Linked DNA regions of [Eubacterium] eligens ATCC 27750. The protein of the gene in region 1 interacts with the protein of each later gene in a pairwise test. Links are inferred from orthologs where the notes say so. Each region holds a gene or a part of one and is shown on either strand. Other genes may lie near its edges. The genes, in order: accC and ribD.

The links.
Region 2: the proteins of accC (region 1) and ribD interact in binary tests that used the Escherichia coli proteins (3 or more experiments, as listed by UniProt). The link is inferred for [Eubacterium] eligens ATCC 27750 from one-to-one orthologs.

The regions. Positions count from the first base shown.
Region 1 is NC_012778.1:1,792,336-1,795,662, forward strand. The notes cover bases 177-3,168. They hold accC (acetyl-CoA carboxylase biotin carboxylase subunit), read right to left. Parts: upstream 2,355-3,168; coding sequence 999-2,354; downstream 177-998. Other genes in these bases: accA (carboxyltransferase subunit alpha), read right to left, coding at 177-232; EUBELI_RS14665 (acetyl-CoA carboxylase carboxyltransferase subunit beta), read right to left, coding at 229-1,002; accB (acetyl-CoA carboxylase biotin carboxyl carrier protein), read right to left, coding at 2,369-2,821; acpP (acyl carrier protein), read right to left, coding at 2,851-3,081. In the rest of the region: more of accA, read right to left, coding at 1-176; EUBELI_RS08320 (DegV family protein), read right to left, coding at 3,192-3,327. UniProt on the Escherichia coli protein: This protein is a component of the acetyl coenzyme A carboxylase complex; first, biotin carboxylase catalyzes the carboxylation of the carrier protein and then the transcarboxylase transfers the carboxyl group to form malonyl-CoA.
Region 2 is NC_012780.1:86,205-89,393, forward strand. Bases 13-2,866 are described here. They hold ribD (bifunctional diaminohydroxyphosphoribosylaminopyrimidine deaminase/5-amino-6-(5-phosphoribosylamino)uracil reductase RibD), read right to left. Parts: upstream 2,074-2,866; coding sequence 952-2,073; downstream 13-951. Other genes in these bases: EUBELI_RS10895 (bifunctional 3,4-dihydroxy-2-butanone-4-phosphate synthase/GTP cyclohydrolase II), read right to left, coding at 13-277; ribE (riboflavin synthase), read right to left, coding at 308-952. Also shown: more of EUBELI_RS10895, read right to left, coding at 1-12; EUBELI_RS10910 (MucBP domain-containing protein), read right to left, coding at 3,070-3,189. UniProt on the Escherichia coli protein: Converts 2,5-diamino-6-(ribosylamino)-4(3h)-pyrimidinone 5'-phosphate into 5-amino-6-(ribosylamino)-2,4(1h,3h)-pyrimidinedione 5'-phosphate.

The DNA.
Region 1 (3,327 bases):
TTATATTCTCTTCTATATTCTTTCCTTTACGGTTTCCAATAACAGTTACCGTTTTTCCATTAAATGAAGCAATTCCTGCAACAAGGCTTTTATCATCTTTATAGTATCTGTCACCATGCATTTCTATAAAATCATCGAAAAGCACTTCTATGTATTTCATAATATCCGGACGGTCACTTTTTCTGGCTGCAAGGACTTTCTCATATGGTGTTAAAACATTTTCACTGCTCATGCTTCTCCTCCGGTATTCACATGCATTTTCAATATCTTTGATAAAGTCTGCTTCATATCTTTTCTGTCAACTATCATATCTATCATGCCATGTTCTAACAGAAACTCTGAGTGCTGGAAGCCTTCCGGCAGCTTCTGTCCGATAGTCTGTTCAATAACTCTTGGCCCGGCAAAGCATATAAGTGCTCCTGGTTCAGCAATTATAATGTCACCAAGACTTGCAAAGCTTGCGCTCACACCACCTGTTGTCGGATTAGTGAGATATGATATAAATAATCCACCAGCATCCTTGAACTTTTCAATTGCCGCTGTTGTCTTTGCCATCTGCATAAGCGAGAAAAGGCCTTCCTGCATTCTCGCTCCACCGCTTGCAGCAAATATTATAAGTGGCAGTTTTCTTTTCATTGCATATTCTGTGAGTCTTGTAATCTTTTCACCTACCGCAATTCCCATGCTTCCCATAAGAAATCTTTTATCCATAACTGCAACAGCTGTTTTGACTCCGCCAATTCGGCATGTTCCAGTAACTACTGCATCCTGCTGGCCTGTCTTTAATCTGTTTGCTTCAACCTTTTGCTCATATCCCGGAAAGCTGTTTGGATTGCCTGTCTTAACCTGTGCATACAATTCCCTAAAACTTTTGTCATCACTTATAAGTGCAATTCTTCTTGATGGTGTAAGGCTTCCGTCTGCCTGTTCCTCACTATCCCTTAATCTGTTGATAATACCCCACCTTTTCTTACGCTTTAAGAAAATGTCATTGATATTCATTTAACTGTAATTCCTTCCTTAAGCCACTTTTCAATTTCGGTATGATTCTTCTCCCAGAAACCTGTATTGTAATTTCCTCTTATAAAATCCTTATGATATGTAAGAAGATGCATGAACTCTCTGTTAGTCTTAACTCCTTCAATTATCAGTTCCTCAAGAGCTCTTCTTAATCGTCTTACCGCCTCAAGTCTGCTGCTTCCAGTCACTATAATCTTGGCAATCATTGAATCATAAAACGGACTCACTTCATAACCTTCAAAAAGATGGCTCTCAACTCTTACTCCATAACCATCTGGAAAATGTAAGAATTTAATAACTCCCGGTGTAGCCGCATTTATTCTGCACTCAATTGCATGTCCATTGACACATGTATCTTCCTGAGTGATATTAAGCTTCATTCCGGCAGCTATTCTTATCTGTTCTCTTATAAGGTCAATTCCTGTAACCTGCTCAGTTACCGGATGTTCAACCTGTATTCTCGTATTCATCTCTATAAAATAGTAGTCACCCTGTTCATTCACAACAAATTCAACAGTTCCTGCACTATAATATCCTGCTGCTTTCGCAGCTCTTACTGCAGTCTCTCCCATGACTGTCCGCTGATCTTTACATAATCTTGCACTCGGAGCTTCCTCTAAAAGCTTCTGATTATTACGCTGGATTGAACAGTCACGTTCTCCAAGATATATTGTATTGCCATATTTATCTGCAAGAATCTGTATCTCAATATGCCGTGGATTGATTATCAGCTTCTCTATGTACATATCATCGTTGCCAAATGCAGCTTTAGCTTCACTCTTAGCGGTTTCAAATGCATTTTCTATATCTTCTCTGCTGAATGCCTTGCGCATTCCTTTTCCACCGCCTCCAGCTGACGCTTTAATAAGTACCGGATAACCAATTTTTTCTGCAATGTGTGCTGCTTCCTCTGCTGTTGCAACCAGACCATCAGAACCTGGTACAACCGGAACCCCGCATTCAATCATAAGCTGCCTTGCCGACTGTTTATCTCCCATGCTGCTTATTATGTCTGCTGATGGTCCTATAAATATAAGATTGTTCTCCTCACATTTTCTTGCAAATGCAGCATTCTCAGACAGAAAGCCATAACCAGGGTGGACTGCCTCACACCCTGTCAGTATTGCTGTTTCTATTATCGCATCCTGATTAAGATAACTTTCAGCCGCCTTTGCCGGTCCAATGCAAACTGCCTTGTCTGCTGCCATAACAGCAAGTGAATCCTTATCTGCTGTTGAATATACAATTACGGTTTCTACATCCATCTCACGGCAGCATCTGATTATCCTTAACGCTATTTCACCACGGTTTGCTATCAGTATTCTCTTAAACACTTCTGCTACCTCCGTTAATTAAGGATTACAAGCGGCTGTCCATACTCAACCATAGTGCCATTCTCTGCTGCCACTTCCTTAACCGTACCGTCACAATCTGCTGTAACTTCGTTCATCAGCTTCATTGCTTCAATTATTCCAATAACATCACCTGCATGAACGCTCTGCCCTGGTTTTACAAAAGGTTCCTCATCAGGACCTGCTGCTGTATAGAAAGTTCCAACCAGTGGCGCTTTAATTTCTTTAATATGCTCATCTGACTGTGGCTGTACGTCCTGAATAGTTGTAACGGTCTGTTCCTGTTCTGTATTAATGCGAACAATATCTCTCTTTACAGGCACATCACATATGGCTTCGTGCATTGTTTTCTTCAGTCCAAGGCATATGCCATTCATCTCCAAATTCAGTTCGCTGCATCCACTTGCATCAAACTTATCTATAATCCCATAAATATCATTAATATCCATAACAAACTGTCTTCCTTAAAATCTTTATGTTAAGCTGCATTCTTGTCAACATACTCAACAATTGCTTTAACTGATGTAAGATTAGGAAGTTCTTCTTCTGGAACAGTAATTCCATAAGCATCTTCAACTGCCATCATAAGTTCCATAGAATCAAGTGAATCAATTCCAAGATCATCCTTTAAATTCGCTTCTAATGTAATCTTATCCTCTGAGCAGTTAATAGTATCCATAATAATTTCTTTTACCTTTTCAAATGTCATTATTTTGTTCTCCTTAAATAATTTTATCTAAATATATTTAACTAATATATTTGAGCTAATTATAAGAGCACAAATCAGGTTTGTCAATACTATTTTGATATTCAAAGTATTTATTTTGTTTCACAGCTGAGTATTATTCCACCTCGCTCAGCATAATAACTGCATAATCCTCCTGCTTTATATACGCACACATCCGTAGTACCATATGCCTGCTTTATCATATCAGCTATCTTATCTGCAAGAGCT
Region 2 (3,189 bases), on another replicon or contig:
CATGGTCTATTGACACTGTAAATGCAGTTTCATGGTTATCAGTATTGTCAGCAACCATCTGTGTAAGTCCCAGCTTTCTGCACAAATCTCCACTCATAGGCATGCATATAAGTCCTTTTCCATATGTCGCCATGAAATTCACATTTTCAGTAGTTGCAAATTCAGCGGCACATATCAGGTCTCCCTCATTCTCTCTGCTTTCATCATCTGAGACAAGTATCAGCTTTCCATCCTGTAAATCCTTAACTGCCTCTTCTACTGTGTTATACTCAAACATTTTCTTTTACCTTCCTTTCCCTTTGATATTTTAAAATCCATTCTTTAGCAGGAACTCTTTCGTTATCCCGCTTTTCGGCTTTTCCTTTTCAAATGTGATGAATTTCTCTATGTACTTACCGACAATATCATTTTCAAGATTAACTACATCACCAGCTTTCCTAAGTGACAGCGTTGTCGCACCTGCCGTATGTGGTATTATTGATACTGAAAAGCTCTGGCTGTCCGTCTTGGCAACCGTAAGACTTATTCCATCTATGGCAACTGAACCTTTTTCAACAATATATTTTAATATTCCGATGTCTGTCTTAATCTGATACCATATCGCGTTATCATCCCTGGTTATCGCTGCAACTTTTCCTGTTCCATCAATATGTCCTGAAACTATGTGCCCTCCGAACCTTCCATCTGCTGCCATTGCCCTTTCAAGATTAACAGCACTGCCACTCACCAGCTTGCCAAGTGATGAGCGGTTCAGCGTCTCATGCATTACATCCGCAGTAAATGTATTATCATATATCCCTGTCACTGTAAGGCACACACCATTGACAGCAATGCTGTCTCCTATATGTGTTCCCTTAAGGACTTTTTCTGCCTGTATTGTAAGAATTGCTGATGCCGTTCCTTTTTTTACATTATTTACATGTCCGATTTCTTCAATAATTCCTGTAAACATTACAACTCTCCTTCAATCAGAATATCGTCACCAAGAAGACGAACGGTTTTGTTTCTCAACCGATATGCTTCATCTACATTTGCAATACCCTGCCCTTCAACTGCTGTCTTACTGTCTACCCCGCCAAATATCTTAGGTGCAATGTAAGTCTGAACCCGGTTCACAATTCCAGCCTGCAATGCCGAAAAGTTAAGTGTTCCGCCTCCCTCTAGAATCACGCTGTCGATACCTTTTTCTCCAAGTATGTTCATAAGCTCTTTAAGATCAACGTGCTGCTCTGATTCTTTTGTAATTATCACTTCACAGCCTGCATTTTCATATAAAGATTTCCTGTCGCTGTCGGTACTACATGTAGCAATTATTGTTGGTATCTGCCCTGCACTTTTTACAATTCTGCTGTCAAGCGGAGTTCTCAATCTGCTGTCGCATATGATTCGCACAGGATTGTGTGGGTTGCTTATGGCTGTACTTCTGCAGTCAAGCATTGGATTATCAGCAATCACAGTGCCAACCCCAACCATAATTGCCGCATATCTGTGACGGTCTGCATGCACATTTTCTCTTGCCTGCTCACCTGTAATCCACTTGGAAAGTCCCTTATATGTGGCAATTTTTCCATCAAGTGTCTGTGCTGTTTTCATCACAACATATGGCTCTTTATTCCTTATGTAATGAAAGAATACATAATTCATCGCAAGACATTCTTCATTGCATACACAACCTTCGACTTTAATCCCGTGTTCTTCCAGATATTTAACACCTTTTCCACTTACCAGGGGATTAGGATCCATCGAACCTATCACAACCCTGCTTATTCCTGCCTGCACAAGTGCTTCAGTGCAAGGCGGCTGTTTCCCATGATGGCAGCACGGCTCAAGTGTCACATATATGGTTGCTCCACTGGTATCCTCCATACATCTTGAAAGTGCGTCTCTTTCCGCATGAAGCTCACCATATTTCCTATGCCAGCCTTCACCTATGATTCTGTCATCCTTTACAATAACAGCTCCAACCAGCGGATTAGGATTAACCCAGCCTGTTCCATTCTTTGCCAGTTCAATTGCCCGCCTCATGTAGAATTCATCTTGTTTTGAAAAATTGTTATTTATTTCCTGCTGCATATCTACACCTTCTTTCTGTTCCTTCCTGTCCTGCTTTTCTCTATTCTGCTTTTTTCTGTCCTGATTTCCTCTATCCCTATTTGCCTTGTCTGCTGCATCTTAATTTCATTCTTAATGTGCTTGTTGCTTCCCTGATTTTACCGGCTCAAAGTCGTGATACCTATAAGTAGTCGCATTTTCAATGGTTTAGTATGTCTTTTTTTATACTGTCGATAATGTCAAACGCATTTTTACAACTAAAAGACCTATAAATTCATTGTTTATGGCTCATTTAGTAGGTAAATCTATAAGTTATCTTTGGTTTTCCCCAAAAATAAACCTACCAAATTCTTAAAAACCTTGTATTAATAGGTTTTTGCCGAATTTACCTGCTGCCCTGCTGCTCTGAATTGCTATAATATGCCGCCAGATTGCTATGAATTGAATCGATGTAATATGCTGCCCGCCACAATTGCCAGTTCCAGCATTTCAGACCAGACTCCGCCTCAACAATACATACACTCCAGTACAACCAAAATCCAGACCAGACATAAAAAAAGCTTCCAAAGCAGTTTCATCTCACCACTTCAGAAGCCTTACGCCAAAATCCCGAATTTCTATAATCAAATTCTTACTCTGACAATCAAAAAAGCTCTGAGATAATAAATCATCTCAGAGCCAGTATCCACATTCAAGCCAGCCATTCATTCTAATATGATTACATTATGAATAACCAACTTTAATATCACTTCTTTCATCCAGACTTTACTGTCGGCTTCGGAATTACACCGAATCATGCTCTGGCTTACGCCTCGGCTCGTGGGCTTTACCACCGGTAGGGAATCACACCCTGCCCTGAAGTTCCATATGTATTAAATTATTTATAGTATACACCTGATTTTTAAAAAATCAAGTACTTGACACATTTATTAATATAAGGAAATGAATAAAACCAAAACATGTAAAAACCGGAACCTCGCACCCACACAGTAAGCGAAATTCCGGTCTCCTTAAATATTAATTTTCTGGCTTTTTACCTTTAACCGTTAATCCTGCTGCCGCCCCTCCTATTATAAACATAAGAAGCCATGCAAATACACGTTTATTATCTCCTGTATCAGGCGTCTGTTCTTTTAC